DNA from 3 places in the Streptomyces sp. NPDC051243 genome. Region 2 is predicted to be linked to each of the others. Evidence: predicted binding sites of a transcription regulator. Region 2 holds the regulator's gene; each other region holds the start of a gene.
What was found. The regulator HrcA, encoded in region 2, represses chaperone genes, less so after heat shock. The targets are predictions, from matches to a motif close to TTNGCACTCNGNNNNNCNGAGTGCNAA.
Positions count from the first base shown of each region.

Region 1: groL (chaperonin GroEL) is a predicted target of HrcA. The motif match lies at 1,731-1,757, and genes of this name have one in related genera.
Region 3: groES (co-chaperone GroES) is a predicted target of HrcA. The motif match lies at 2,112-2,138, and genes of this name have one in related genera.

Region 1 is NZ_JBITES010000002.1:184,400-189,365, reverse strand. It holds gene groL (chaperonin GroEL) at 1-1,567, opposite strand, end outside; gene ACIBAG_RS04720 (cold-shock protein) at 2,000-2,206, opposite strand; gene ACIBAG_RS04715 (MoaD/ThiS family protein) at 2,676-2,951, opposite strand; gene thrC (threonine synthase) at 3,074-4,357, opposite strand; SAM riboswitch class I at 4,376-4,551, opposite strand; gene ACIBAG_RS04705 (glucosyl-3-phosphoglycerate synthase) at 4,712-4,966, shown strand, end outside.
Region 2 is NZ_JBITES010000003.1:302,031-306,996, forward strand. It holds gene ACIBAG_RS08620 (DUF3097 domain-containing protein) at 1-352, opposite strand, end outside; gene ACIBAG_RS08625 (MBL fold metallo-hydrolase) at 395-1,138, opposite strand; gene hrcA (heat-inducible transcriptional repressor HrcA) at 1,304-2,320, shown strand; gene dnaJ (molecular chaperone DnaJ) at 2,321-3,457, shown strand; gene ACIBAG_RS08640 (nitronate monooxygenase) at 3,536-4,612, shown strand; gene ACIBAG_RS08645 (16S rRNA (uracil(1498)-N(3))-methyltransferase) at 4,609-4,966, shown strand, end outside.
Region 3 is NZ_JBITES010000008.1:372,241-377,206, forward strand. It holds gene groL (chaperonin GroEL) at 1-1,533, opposite strand, end outside; gene groES (co-chaperone GroES) at 1,657-1,965, opposite strand; gene ACIBAG_RS22530 (polysaccharide deacetylase family protein) at 2,185-3,039, opposite strand; gene ACIBAG_RS22535 (polysaccharide deacetylase family protein) at 3,060-4,082, opposite strand; gene ACIBAG_RS22540 (methyltransferase domain-containing protein) at 4,870-4,966, shown strand, end outside.

The DNA.
Region 1 (4,966 bases), on a different contig from region 2:
CCGGCTTGTCGGCGATGACGGCCTCGGTGGTGAGGAACAGCGCGGCGATCGACGCGGCGTTCTGCAGCGCGGAACGCGTCACCTTCGCCGGGTCGATGATGCCCTCGGCGACCAGGTCGACGTACTCACCGGTCGCGGCGTTCAGGCCGTGACCCGGGGTGAGGTTGCGGACCTTCTCCACCACGACGCCGCCCTCGAGGCCGGCGTTGACGGCGATCTGCTTCAGCGGGGCCTCGAGCGCCAGCTTGACGGCGGCGGCACCGGTGGCCTCGTCGCCCTCCAGCTCCAGCTTCTCGAAGACACCGGAGGCCTGCAGCAGGGCCACGCCACCACCGGCGACGATGCCCTCCTCGACGGCCGCCTTGGCGTTGCGCACGGCGTCCTCGATGCGGTGCTTGCGCTCCTTGAGCTCGACCTCGGTCGCGGCACCGGCCTTGATGACGGCGACGCCACCGGCGAGCTTCGCCAGGCGCTCCTGCAGCTTCTCGCGGTCGTAGTCCGAGTCGCTGTTCTCGATCTCGGCGCGGATCTGGTTCACGCGGCCCGCGACCTGCTCCGAGGAACCGGAGCCGTCGACGATGGTGGTCTCGTCCTTGGTGATGACGACCTTGCGGGCCTTGCCCAGGAGGTCCAGGGAGGTGTTCTCGAGCTTGAGACCGACCTCCTCGGAGATGACCTCGCCGCCGGTGAGGATGGCGATGTCGTTGAGCATGGCCTTGCGGCGGTCGCCGAAGCCCGGGGCCTTGACGGCGACGGACTTGAAGGTGCCGCGGATCTTGTTGACGACCAGGGTCGACAGGGCCTCGCCCTCGACGTCCTCGGCGATGATCAGCAGCGGCTTGCCCGACTGCATGACCTTCTCCAGGAGCGGGAGCAGGTCCTTGACCGAGGAGATCTTGGAGTTGGCGATCAGGATGTACGGGTCGTCGAGGACGGCCTCCATACGCTCCATGTCGGTGGCGAAGTACGCCGAGATGTAGCCCTTGTCGAAGCGCATACCCTCGGTGAGCTCCAGCTCCAGACCGAAGGTCTGGGACTCCTCGACGGTGATGACGCCTTCCTTGCCGACCTTGTCCATCGCCTCGGCGATGAGCTCACCGATCTGGGTGTCGGCGGCGGAGATCGAGGCGGTGGAGGCGATCTGCTCCTTGGTCTCGACGTCCTTGGCCTGCTCGAGCAGGGCGGCGGAGACGGCCTCGACGGCCTTCTCGATACCGCGCTTGAGGGCCATCGGGTTGGCGCCGGCGGCTACGTTGCGCAGGCCTTCCTTGACCAGGGCCTGGGCGAGCACGGTCGCGGTGGTCGTACCGTCACCGGCGACGTCGTCCGTCTTCTTGGCGACTTCCTTGACCAGCTCGGCGCCGATCTTCTCGTACGGGTCCTCGAGCTCGATCTCCTTGGCGATGGAGACACCATCGTTGGTGATCGTGGGGGCGCCCCACTTCTTCTCGAGGACGACGTTGCGACCCTTGGGGCCGAGCGTCACCTTCACGGCGTCCGCGAGCTGGTTCATGCCGCGCTCGAGGCCGCGCCGCGCCTCCTCGTCGAACGCGATGATCTTGGCCATGTGAAGTGGTCCCTCCAGGACTGGGGGTGATTCCTTCGGACCGCGCCCGCGCCCGCGACGGACGGCTCGCCTGCCTCGTGGTTCCTTGCCCCACCCGGCCTGCGGGCCTCACCGACCCGGTCCTTCTTTGTCACTCTCACCTTCAGAGTGCTAACGCCAATGATTAGCACTCGACCCAGGAGAGTGCAAGGCGCGCTCGCGAAGCGAGCGCTCGTTGAGGGGTGATGGTCGGGTGACGGGCGGGGGCAAGCGGACCTCGGGGATCGGGCGGGGCGCTCAGCCCGGCGCGAACGGGGTCCGAGCAGGGGCCGGGCAGGGGCCGGGCAGGGTCCGGGCACGACCCGAGCAGGGCCTGGACATGGCGAAGGACCCGCACCCCGAGGGTGCGGGTCCTTCGAAGAAGAACGTCGCTGCTGTTAGTCGACGCGTGCTTCAGCTGGTCGCCAGACGGACCATGTCCGCCTGCGGCCCCTTCTGGCCCTGCGAGATCTCGAAATCGACCCGCTGACCTTCCTCCAGGGTGCGGTAGCCGTCCATCTGGATCGCGCTGTAGTGGACGAAAACATCCGCACCACCGTCGACCGCGATGAAGCCGTACCCCTTCTCCGCGTTGAACCACTTGACGGTGCCCTGAGCCATGCCTAACTCCCCTATTACTGGCCCTTGCACAGATCCACACTTCGCGGATCCGGGTCAGACCTCACCCCCCATCGGTCGGGGGCGTGCGCCGGAACGCGTCGACCGCGGCTGAATGTATCTGCCCAACTGCCGTCTGCAACAGGTCAATCGGACGAGAAATCCGGGCACGACCGGTCGGGAATGTGGGGACAATTCCCCTGACTTCAGGTCAAGTCGGACCTGACAAAAGGAACAAAAGCCGCAAGAAACCCGCACACTTTGGCTACTTCTTGTCGGGCGTGCGGCAGAAATCAAAGGCTTATCAAGGCTGCCGACCCGTGGATCGGCGACGCGTTCCCCAACTGTACCTCGCTCAACCACACAGAATTGCCCCCTCCGCTTCTCTCACGGAGGGGGCAATTCGATGAACTCTTAGTAACCGGTGTTACCGATGGTAATGATCGGTCATTCGGTCAGAGTCGGGTCAGTGTCAGCCACCGGCGACGGCGGGAATGATGGAGACACCCGCACCGTCCGGCGTCGCCGTCTCCAACCCCTGCTCGAAACGGACGTCGTCGTCATTGACGTACACATTGACGAACCGCCGCAGCTTGCCCTGGTCGTCCAGCACCCGGGCGGCGATCCCGGTGTGGTTCTTCTCCAGGTCGGCGATGACCTCGGCGAGCGTCCCGCCTTCGGCGGTCACTTCGGCCTGGCCACCCGTGTAGGTGCGCAGGATGGTGGGGATGCGGACGTTGACGCTCACGTTGTGACCTCCGGTCAGCTAATCGCCCTGAGGGGCGCGGGGCTGTGTTGGATGTGCGGCTACCGCCGCGTGGGCGCGACCAGCCCCCACCGGCCCGCAGACGAAATCAGTGGGACAGGCCCCTAGACGAGACCCGCCTCGCGGAACGAGTCCAGGTTGGGACGAATGGTCGCAGTCAGGCCAGTACCGGCCACAGCATCCAGCGTCTTGAGACCATCGCCCGTGTTGAGGACAACCGTCGTCTTCGTCGGGTCGAGGACACCGTTCTCGATCAGCTTGCGCGTCACACCCACCGTCACCCCACCGGCGGTCTCCGCGAAGATGCCCTCGGTCCGGGCCAGGATCTTGATCGCGTCCACGACCTGCTCGTCCGTCACATCCTCCACGAAACCGCCCGTCCGCCGAGCGATGTCGAGCACATACGGACCATCCGCCGGGTTGCCGATCGCCAGCGACTTGGCGATGGTGTTCGGCTTCTGGGGCCGTACGACGTCGTGGCCGGCCTTGAAGGCGGTGGACACCGGCGAGCAGCCCTCGGCCTGCGCGCCGAAGATCTTGTACGGCTTGTCCTCGACGAGACCGAGCTTGATCAGCTCCTGCAGACCCTTGTCGATCTTCGTCAGCTGCGAACCGGACGCGATGGGCACGACCAGCTGGTCCGGGATCTGCCAGCCGAGCTGCTCGCAGATCTCGTACGCCAGGGTCTTGGAGCCCTCCGCGTAGTACGGCCGCAGGTTGACGTTGACGAAGCCCCAGCCCTCGCCGGCCGGGTCGCCGATCAGCTCGGAGCAGAAGCGGTTCACGTCGTCGTAGTTGCCCTCGATGCCGACGAGCTCGCCGCCGTAGACCGCGGCCATGACGACCTTGCCCTGCTCCAGGTCGTGCGGGATGAACACGCAGGAGCGGAAGCCGGCGCGGGCCGCCGCGGCGCCCACCGCCCCGGCCAGGTTGCCGGTGGAGGAGCAGGAGAGGGTGGTGAAGCCGAAGGCGCGGGCGGCCTCCAGGGCCTGGGCGACGACGCGGTCCTTGAAGGAGTGCGTCGGGTTGCCGGAGTCGTCCTTCACATACAGACCGCCGGTCACACCCAGCTCACGGGCGAGGTTGTCGGCCTTGACGAGCTTGGTCCAGCCGGGGTTGAGGTTCGGCTTGGTGGCCACGTCGGCGGGGACGGGCAGCAGGGCGGCGTAACGCCAGATGTTCGCGGGTCCCGCCTCGATCCGCTTGCGGAGCTCCTCGGCGTCGTAGGCCGAGAAGTCGTAAGCGATCTCCAGCGGGCCGAAACACTCCTCGCACGCGAAGACCGGGCCGAGCGGCACCCGGTGACCGCACTCGCGGCAGGACAGCGCCGCGGCGGGACCGAGGTCTACGGTGGAATCGGTGGTGCTTGCAACAGTCTGCACAGCCATGTGAGGCGAGGCCCTTTCTCCTCATCTTCCTCACGACGCATCTCGCCGTGAGACGGATTTGGCACCTTCCCTAGCCGGGAGCCTCGCGGAGACGATCAACGCTGATCGACGACGATCAACACTGATCTACGAGACCGGCTGGAGGGTTGCCGGGGCTTCATCGGGCCGTTTCCCTCTGCCCCTCTGGATGAGCTGTATGTGGTTGTTAACACCGGTTGACCCCGGACATGCGATGGTCATCCGCGTTGTTCAAGACTGTAACCGAAGGCCAGGACAGTTGAGATAGTCGTCCGAACCGCGAGATGGATCACACGGTTAGCAGATGTGATCACGAACAGTGAGGAGCCGCAGACTGTGCTGGAAGAAGTCGAGCGCTGGCTGAGCACCCGCTCCTGGTCCGTGACCGATCGCCCGCTGCACCAGCTCCTGGCCGCCAAACAGCGTACGGGTCAGTCGGTCTCCGTCGTGCTGCCCGCGCTCAACGAGGAGGAGACGGTCGGCGAGATCGTCGCGATCATCCGTCACGACCTCATGCACCAGGTTCCGCTCGTCGACGAGATCGTCGTCGTCGACTCGGGATCCACCGACCGCACCTCCGAGGTGGCCGCC
Region 2 (4,966 bases):
CGTCGTGGCGGCCCTCCACGTAGATACGGCCGGCGCGGGCCACGCGCGCGCGGGCGCCGGGGACGGCGACCGAACCGGACGCCGTACGGGTGGGACGTACCGGAGCCGCGCCCGACGGCCGGACCAGGGTCACGACCTTGCCCTCCAGCAGGAATCCCCTCGGCTCCAGCGGGAACACCCGGTGCTTGCCGAAGCGGTCCTCCAGGGTCACCGTGCCCGCCTCGCAGCGGATCACCGCGCCGCAGAAACCCGTGCCGGGCTCCTCCACGACCAGGCCCGGTTCAGCGGGTACTTCCGGTACCTGCCGGGGCTTCTTCCAGGGCGGGGTCAGGTCCGGTGAGTACTGGCGCATTCGGATGACGATAGGAGAAGCGCGCCCCGCGCGTCCCCCGGATCACCGCGACACGCCGAATCTCGAGGCGAGCTCGTCTCGCTGGCGCCGTACGAACTCCGCGTCCACCACCGCTCCGTGACCGGGCACGTACAGCGCGTCCTCGCCGCCCAGCTCCAGGAGGCGGTCCAGGGCCGCCGGCCAGTGCGACGGTACGGCGTCCGGGCCGGCCTGCGGTTCGCCCGACTCCTCCACCAGGTCGCCGCAGAAGACCACCTCCCGGTCGCCGGGAAGCTCGCCCGGCACGAGCACCACCAGGTCGTGGGCCGTGTGGGCGGGGCCCACGTTCGCCAGCAGCACCTGGCGGCCGCCGGCCAGGTCGAGGGTCCACTCGCCGCTCACCTGGTGGTGGGGGCGGACCAGCGCGTCCACGGCCTCCTCCGCCGCGGCGGCGTCCAGGCCGCCTCGGATCGCGTCCCCGCGCAGTTCCTCGCGCGCGTGCCGGCCACCGAGGACCGTGTCCACGCCGACCGCGCCGTACACCTCCGTGCCCGCGAACGCCGCCGCCCCGAAGACATGGTCGAAATGGGGATGCGTGAGCGCGAGATGAGTCACACGATGACCCGCGAGCCACTGCGCCTGGGTGCGCAGTCGCGTGCCCTCCGCGAGGCTCGAACCGGCGTCGACGATCAGCGCCGCCCCGTCCCCGACGACCAGCCCCACCGTGCAGTCCCACACCGGAAGCCGGCACCGGCCCACCCCGGCCGCCAGCCGCTCCCACCCCAGCTCTTCCCAAGTCACCGTCATACCGCGACGCTAACCAAGACACCACCGTCGAGCACGGCGGTGCCGGACCGGCCTTGCCCGGGGCGTACCCCACGGCCGTACACTGGGCCGGGGACGGCTGGCACTCGGACGGACAGAGTGCCAGGAAAGACGCCAAGGGACACGACCTCTGGAGGTGTGCGCGAGATGCTGAGTGAACGCAGGCTCCAGGTTCTGCGCGCCATCGTCCAGGACTATGTCGGGACCGAGGAGCCGGTGGGCTCGAAGGCCCTGACCGAGCGGCACAACCTCGGTGTCTCCCCGGCGACCGTCCGCAACGACATGGCGGCCCTGGAGGACGAGGGGTACATCGCCCAGCCGCACACCAGCGCCGGGCGCATCCCCACCGACAAGGGCTACCGGCTGTTCGTCGACAAGCTCGCCGGCGTCAAGCCGATGAGCCCGCCGGAGCGGCGCGCCATCCAGAACTTCCTCGACGGCGCCGTCGATCTCGACGACGTGGTGGCGCGCACCGTGCGGCTGCTCGCGCAGCTCACGCGGCAGGTCGCCGTCGTGCAGTACCCCTCGCTGACCCGGTCCACCGTCCGGCACGTCGAGCTGCTGTCACTCGCGCCCGCGCGCGTGATGCTCGTGCTGATCACGGACACCGGGCGGGTCGAGCAGCGGATGGTCGACTGCCCGGCGCCCTTCGGCGAGGCCTCGCTCGCGGATCTGCGCGCGCGGCTGAACAGCAAGGTCGCGGGGCGGCGCTTCACCGATGTGCCGCGACTCGTCGAGGACCTCCCCGAGGCCTTCGACCTGGAGGACCGCGGCACCGTCTCGACCGTGCTCTCCACCCTCCTGGAGACGCTCGTCGAGGAGAACGAGGAGCGGCTGATGATCGGCGGCACCGCCAATCTCACCCGCTTCGGACATGACTTCCCCCTCACCATCCGGCCCGTCCTGGAGGCGCTGGAGGAGCAGGTCGTGCTCCTCAAGTTGCTTGGCGAGGCCGGGGATTCGGGCATGACCGTACGCATCGGTCACGAGAACGCCTACGAGGGACTCAACTCCACTTCGGTGGTGTCGGTCGGCTACGGTTCGGGCGGCGAGGCAGTCGCCAAGCTCGGCGTGGTCGGACCGACCCGCATGGATTACCCGGGAACGATGGGAGCGGTACGCGCAGTGGCACGTTACGTCGGACAGATCCTGGCGGAGTCGTAAGTGGCCACCGACTACTACGCCGTGCTCGGCGTGCGTCGCGACGCGTCGCAGGAAGAGATCAAGAAGGCCTTCCGGCGGCTCGCCCGCGAGCTGCACCCGGACGTCAACCCGGATCCGAAGACCCAGGAGCGGTTCAAGGAGATCAACGCCGCTTACGAGGTGCTGTCGGACCCGCAGAAGAAGCAGGTCTACGACCTCGGCGGCGACCCGCTGTCCCAGGCGGGCGGCGCGGGAGCCGGCGGCTTCGGCGCCGGTGGCTTCGGGAACTTCTCGGACATCATGGACGCGTTCTTCGGTACGGCGTCCCAGCGCGGCCCGCGCTCGCGCACCCGGCGCGGCCAGGACGCGATGATCCGGCTGGAGGTCGAGCTCGACGAGGCGGCCTTCGGCACGACGAAGGACATCCAGGTCGACACGGCCGTCGTCTGCAACACCTGCAACGGTGAGGGCGCGGCGCCGGGGACCTCCGCGCAGACGTGTGACATGTGCCGCGGGCGCGGCGAGGTGTCCCAGGTGACGCGGTCCTTCCTGGGCCAGGTCATGACGTCCCGTCCCTGCCCGCAGTGCCAGGGCTTCGGGACCGTGGTGCCGACGCCGTGTCCCGAGTGCGCGGGCGACGGCCGCGTACGGTCCCGCCGGACCCTGACGGTCAAGATCCCGGCCGGTGTCGACAACGGCACGCGGATCCAGCTCGCCGGTGAGGGCGAGGTCGGGCCCGGCGGCGGTCCCGCCGGTGACCTGTACGTCGAGATCCATGAGCTGCCGCACCCGACCTTCCAGCGGCGCGGCGACGACCTGCACTGCACCGTGACGATCCCGATGACCGCGGCGGCCCTCGGCACCAAGGTGCCGCTGGAGACGCTGGACGGGCTGGAGGAGGTCGACATCCGGCCCGGTACCCAGTCCGGGCAGTCGATTCCGCTGCACGGGCGGGGTGTGACGCATCTGCGCGGCGGCGGGCGCGGCGACCTGATCGTCCATGTCGAGGTGACGACGCCGACCAAGCTGGATCCGGAGCAGGAGCGGTTGCTGCGGGAGCTGGCCAAGCTGCGGGGTGAGGAGCGGCCGCAGGGGCAGTTCCAGCCGGGGCAGCAGGGGCTGTTCTCGCGACTGAAGGACGCCTTCAACGGGCGCTGAGCCAGCGGGGCGCCCCCGGCCTACGCCAAGGGGAAGGGCCGATTCGGACTTGTTCGGGGGACGTGACAACATGCCGTCATGTCCTCCGCACTGACCGATCTCTTCCCCCATCCGATCGTGCAGGCCCCCATGGCGGGCGGCGTCTCCGTGCCGCCGCTCGCCGCTGCCGTGGCCGAGGCCGGTGGGCTGGGGTTCCTCGCCGCCGGGTACAAGACCGCCGACGGGATGTACCAGGAGATCAAGCAGCTGCGGGGGCTGACCACGCGGCCCTTCGGGGTCAACCTGTTCATGCCGCAGCCCGACCATGCCGACGCCGCGGCCGTCGACGTCTACGCGCATCAGCTGGCCGGCGAGGCCGCCTGGTACGAGACCGAGCTCGGGGACCCGGACAGCGGGCGGGACGACGGGTACGAGGCCAAGCTGGCCGTGCTGCTCGACAATCCGGTGCCGGTCGTCTCCTTCCACTTCGGCGTGCCCAGCGGCGATGTGCTGGAGTCCCTGCGGCGTGCCGGAACCTTCACGCTGGTCACCGCCACCACACCTGACGAGGCGCTCGCCGTGGAGCGGGCCGGTGCCGACGCCGTGATCGCGCAGGGTGTCGAGGCGGGCGGCCATCAGGGCACTCACCGCGACAATCCCGAGACCGACGGCACCGGCATCGGGCTGCTCTCGCTCATCGCCCAGGTCCGCGAGACCGTGAGTCTGCCCATCGTCGCCGCCGGCGGCATCATGCGCGGCAGCCAGATCGCCGCCGCGCTCGCGGCCGGCGCCAGTGCCGCCCAGCTGGGGACCGCGTTCCTCGCCACCCCGGAGTCCGGCGCCAACACCCTGCACAAGCAGGCGCTGACCAACCCCCTGTTCGCCCGCACCGAGCTGACGCGCGCGTTCTCCGGACGGCCGGCCCGCGGCCTCGTCAACCGCTTCCTGCGCGAACACGGTCCGTACGCCCCCGCCGCCTACCCCGAGGTCCACCACCTCACCTCCCCGCTGCGCAAGAAGGCCGCCGCGTCCGGCGACCCGCAGGGCATGGCGCTGTGGGCGGGTCAGGGGCACCGGATGGCCCGTGAACTGCCCGCCGGGCAGCTGGTGGAGGTACTGGCCGCCGAACTGGACGCCGCGGCGACAGCGTTGTCGGGCATCGGGGGGCGGCGATGACGGCGCCGGTGTTCGTGGTCGAGCACTTCGACGCGGGCCGTGGAGGCCGGTATGTGCTCGACGGGCCCGAGGGCCGCCACGCCGTCTCCGTGAAGCGGCTCCAGCCCGGCGAGGAGGTCGTTCTCACCGACGGCTCCGGACGCTACGCGGTGTGCGACGTGATCGACACCGAGGGCAAGGACCGGCTGATCGTCCACATGACGTCGGTCTCCGAGGAGCCCCCGCCGCAGCCCCGCATCACCGTCGTCCAGGCCCTCCCCAAGGGCGACCGGGGCGAGTTGGCCGTGGAGACCATGACCGAGGTCGGCGTCGACGCCATCGTGCCCTGGCAGGCGGCCCGCTGCATCACCCAGT
Region 3 (4,966 bases), on a different contig from region 2:
GGCGATGGAGGCGGCGTTCTCCAGGGCGGAGCGGGTGACCTTGACCGGGTCGATGACGCCGGCCTTGACCAGGTCGCCGTACTCGCCGGTCGCGGCGTTGTAGCCGCTGCCCTTCTCCAGCTCGGCCACCTTGGAGACGATGACGTAGCCCTCGAGGCCGGCGTTCTCGGCGATCCAGCGCAGCGGCTCGACGGCGGCCTTGCGGACCACGGAGACACCCGTCGCCTCGTCGCCGGTCTTGTCGAGGTTGCCCTCGAGGACCTTCACGGCGTGGACGAGCGCGGAGCCACCACCGGAGACGATGCCCTCCTCGACCGCGGCGCGGGTCGCGGAGATGGCGTCCTCCAGACGGTGCTTCTTCTCCTTCAGCTCCACCTCGGTGGCGGCGCCGACCTTGATCACGCACACGCCGCCGGCCAGCTTCGCGAGGCGCTCCTGGAGCTTCTCGCGGTCCCAGTCGGAGTCGGTGTTCTCGATCTCGGCCTTGATCTGGGCGACGCGGCCCTGGACGTCGTCGGACTTGCCGGCGCCGTCGACGATGGTCGTGTCGTCCTTGGTGACCGTCACGCGGCGGGCGGTGCCCAGTACGTCCAGACCGGCCTGGTCGAGCTTGAGGCCGACCTCCTCGGAGATGACCGTGGCGCCGGTGAGGACCGCCATGTCCTGCAGCATCGCCTTGCGGCGGTCACCGAAGCCGGGGGCCTTGACCGCGACCGCGTTGAAGGTGCCGCGGATCTTGTTGACGACCAGGGTCGACAGGGCCTCGCCCTCGACGTCCTCGGCGATGATCAGCAGCGGCTTGGAGGCACCCGCCTGGATGACCTTCTCCAGCAGCGGCAGCAGGTCCTGGATGGAGGAGATCTTGCCCTGGTTGATGAGGATGTACGGGTCCTCCAGGACGGCCTCCATGCGCTCCTGGTCCGTCACGAAGTACGGCGACAGGTAGCCCTTGTCGAAGGCCATGCCCTCGGTGAAGTCCAGCTCCAGACCGAAGGTGTTGGACTCCTCGACGGTGATGACACCGTCCTTGCCGACCTTGTCCATCGCCTCGGCGATGAGCTCGCCGACCTGCTGGTCCTGGGCGGACAGCGCGGCCACGGCGGCGATGTCGGACTTCTCGTCGATCGGGCGGGCCGAGGCCAGGAGGTCCTCGGAGACGGCGGCGACGGCCGCGTCGATGCCCTTCTTCAGCAGCGCCGGGGAGGCACCGGCGGCGACGTTCTTCAGGCCCTCACGCACCAGCGCCTGGGCGAGCACGGTCGCGGTGGTCGTACCGTCACCCGCGATGTCGTTGGTCTTGGTCGCCACCTCCTTCACCAGCTGCGCGCCGAGGTTCTCGTACGGGTCCTCGATCTCGACCTCACGGGCGATCGTGACACCGTCGTTGGTGATGGTGGGGGCGCCGAACTTCTTGTCGATGACGACGTTGCGGCCCTTGGGGCCGATCGTCACCTTGACCGTGTCGGCCAGCTTGTTGACGCCGCGCTCGAGGGCGCGACGGGCGTCCTCGTCGAACTTCAGGATCTTCGCCATGACAGCGGGAGCCCTCTCGGAAATCTGTGGGTGTAAACGGCACTGCGCCCCGGGCGCCCGGCTTCTTATGTGGTCGCGGGGGCCAGGGGCGCAGCGTCAAGCATCAAAAGTGCTCGAGGTGTCTTACTTCTCGATGATCGCGAGGACGTCGCGAGCCGAGAGGACGAGGTACTCCTCGCCGTTGTACTTCACCTCGGTGCCGCCGTACTTGCTGTACAGCACGATGTCGCCGGTCTTGACGTCGAGCGGAAGGCGCTCGCCGTTCTCGAAGCGGCCCGGGCCCACGGCCAGGACGACGCCCTCCTGGGGCTTCTCCTTGGCAGTGTCCGGGATGACCAGGCCAGAGGCCGTGGTCTGCTCGGCGTCCAGCGGCTGGACCACGATGCGGTCCTCGAGCGGCTTGATGGCAACCTTGGAGCTGGCGGTCGTCACGATCCGACCTCCCCCTTCGGAGATCTCACGGGGTTAACTGTCTGAGGTGGCGACCAGGTCGATCCGTCGTCGCGGGTGCCGGACCTGCCCGTCGCGTTGTTGGCACTCTCCAGGGGGGAGTGCCAGACCTGAGACTATGACCGTGATTAGCACTCGGTCAAGCGGACTGCTAATCAGCGGCGGCGCGGCGCACGGCGGCGGCGCCTTCGCAGGCCCGCACTACAGGTAGTCCTCCAGGCGCCCCACCGTCAGCCCACGCCCCTGGATCTCCCGCAGCAGCCGGGTCGTCCGCTCTCTCAGGCTCAGCCCGGCCGGCTCACCCGAAGGGACGGAGACGATGTCACCCGGGCGGAGGCGGCCGGGGCCCTTCGCGTACGTCAGTTCGCCGTCGCCCTCCATCGCCGCGCGCCACAGCACCACGGCCGTCACGCCGCAGTCGGCCGCCGCGCGGAGGGTGGTGGCGTCGTACGTGCCGTAGGGCGGGCGGAAGAGGCGGGGGCGGATGCCGAAGCGGGCGCGCAGCTTGTTCTGCTGGCCGCAGATCTCGGCGCGCTGGCCCGCGTACGGCAGTCCGCGCAGGGCGGCGTGGTCGAGGGTGTGGTTCTGGATCGACGCGCCCACCGAGCGCAGGCGCGCGAAGTGGCCGTAGCCCGGGCCGACCACGCTGTCCGTGAGGAACATGCTGACGGGCAGCCGCAGTTCACGGACCATGTCGACGAAGCGGGGGTCCTTCTCGGCGCCGTCGTCGTAGGTGAGGAAGACGACCTGGTCGCGGGTGGGGACGCGGTCCACGACAGGCAGCGGGCCGCCCGCGCGGGGCACCGGGCGCCGGGCGGGCGGGGCCGGGGGTGCGGGCAGTGGGGCGGTCAGGCCCCAGCGGCGGTACGGCTGTGCCGGGGTCGTCGGGTCCTTCGCCGGCCGTGCGTCGTGCGCCGACGTTCCGCTCGCCCGTGCGTCGTGTGGCGACCACGTTCCGCTCGGCCGTGCGGCCCTGTCGGGGGCGACCCGGTCGGCCGCCTGGGCGCAGCCGGTGAGCAGGGCGTACGCCGTGACGAGGGACGCCAGTGCCCGCACCCCCGGAACCCGCCCCGACCTCACAGGTAGTCCTCCAACCGGGCCACCGCATACCCCTCGGCCGTCACCTTGTTCAGGAATCGGCGGATCATGTCGGGCATTGTGCCTTTCCAGTCCTCCCTGCCCCGGAAGTGACTGAGGACGATGTCACCCGGACGGATCCTCCGGTCCCACTCGCGGTAGTCCCAGCGGTCGACGAAGACCTCCTCGTTCCACAGGGGGACGTACCGGATGCCGCAGCGCTTCGCGGCGCGCAGGGTGTTCCGGTCGTAGTTGCCGAAGGGCGGGCGGAAGAGCAGCGGGCGCTTGCCGTAGCGCTCCTCGATCACCTGCTGCATGCCGCAGATCTCGTGCTTCTGGCGGAGGTAGGACAGGGCGGGGAGGTAGGGGTGGTGAAGGGTGTGGTTGTTCAGGACCACGCCGTTGGCCTGCATCCGCTCGAAGTAGCCGTAGTCCTCCTTGATCAGGTAGTCGCTGAGGAAGGCGGTGTACGGCACCTGCAGGTCGCTCATCATCCGCAGGAACGCCGGGTCCTTCTCGGCGCCGTCGTCGATGGTGAGGAAGACGACCCTCTGCTTGGTGGGGACGGTGGTGAAGACGGGCGGGAGGCCGAGCTCCTCGTGCCCGGCGACCTCGAAGCCCGCGCGGGTGGTGATCGCCGGCTTCCTGGCCGGGGGCGGCGGGGGCGTGAGCGGCACTTCGGCCAGGCGCCAGCGTCTGGCGGCGGCGACTCGGGCGGCGCGGGCGGCCTGGGCGGACCGGAACTTCTCGGGCGGGGCGTCTTTGGCGTGCGGACCCTCGGCGTGCGGGCCCTTGGCGTGCGGGTCCCGGGTGTGCGGGCCCATGGACTGCGGCTCCTTGACGTGGAGGTCCCTGGCGTGGGGTTCCCTCGTGGCCGCACCTGCGGTGCCCCCGTCCGCGGTTCCGGCCGGAGGCGGGGCTTCGAGGGGCTGCCGGCCCCGGGTCGGGAGTCCGGCCTGCGAGCCGGCGTCGCCGGGCGGCGCACAGCCCGCGGCGATGGCGGCGACGGCGAGGAAGGCGATACCGGCACACACTCGCGAACGCCCGGCCGCCCGCTGCCCACGCCCCGCATCGCCGCGTCCTGCGTCGTCACGCTGTGCATCGCCACGCTGCACATCGCCACGCTGCACATCGCCACGCGCCGCATCGCGCGCATCACCACGCCACACATCGCCACGCCACACGTCGCCACGCACTGCACGGCCACGCGTCGCATCGCCACGACCAGCATCGCCACACAACGCGTCGCCACGTCCTGCATCGCCACGCTGCGCATCGCCACGCGCCGCCCGACCACGCGAACCCGCATCGCCACCTCCAGCGTCGCCACGCCCCGCAGCGCCACGCTGCGCATCGCCACGCACTGCACGACCACGCGCCGCATCGCCACCTCCAGCGTCGCCACGCCCCGCGTCGCCACGACCCGCATCGCCACACAACGCGTCGCCACGTCCTGCATCGCCACGCAGCGCATCGCCACGCGCCGCACGACCACGCGCCGCATCGCCACCTCCAGCGTCGCCACGCCCCACGCCGCCACACGCCGCATCGCCACCTCCAGCGTCGCCACGCCCCACGTCGCCACACGCCGCACGGCCACACCCCGCATCGCCCCGCCCCACGACTGCCCCATTGCGGCGACTTTTGTCATTTTGTCCTACTACTCGCATGGAGCCGGATCCTCGCAGCCACCCGCCCCGAAGCCGGGCCGACACCGCCGCCGGGCGACGGACCATCCACCGACTGGCCCACAGGGAGCGGACGAGCGAGCGTGAGCGAACAGCCCACCGGCTGGCCGACAATGACCCGGTGAACGACCTCGCCTCCTTCTCCTCCCTCCTCACGCCCGAGGGCCGCGCGCTACTCGACGCCGTGCGCGACACCGAACCCGCCGACGAACTCGCCG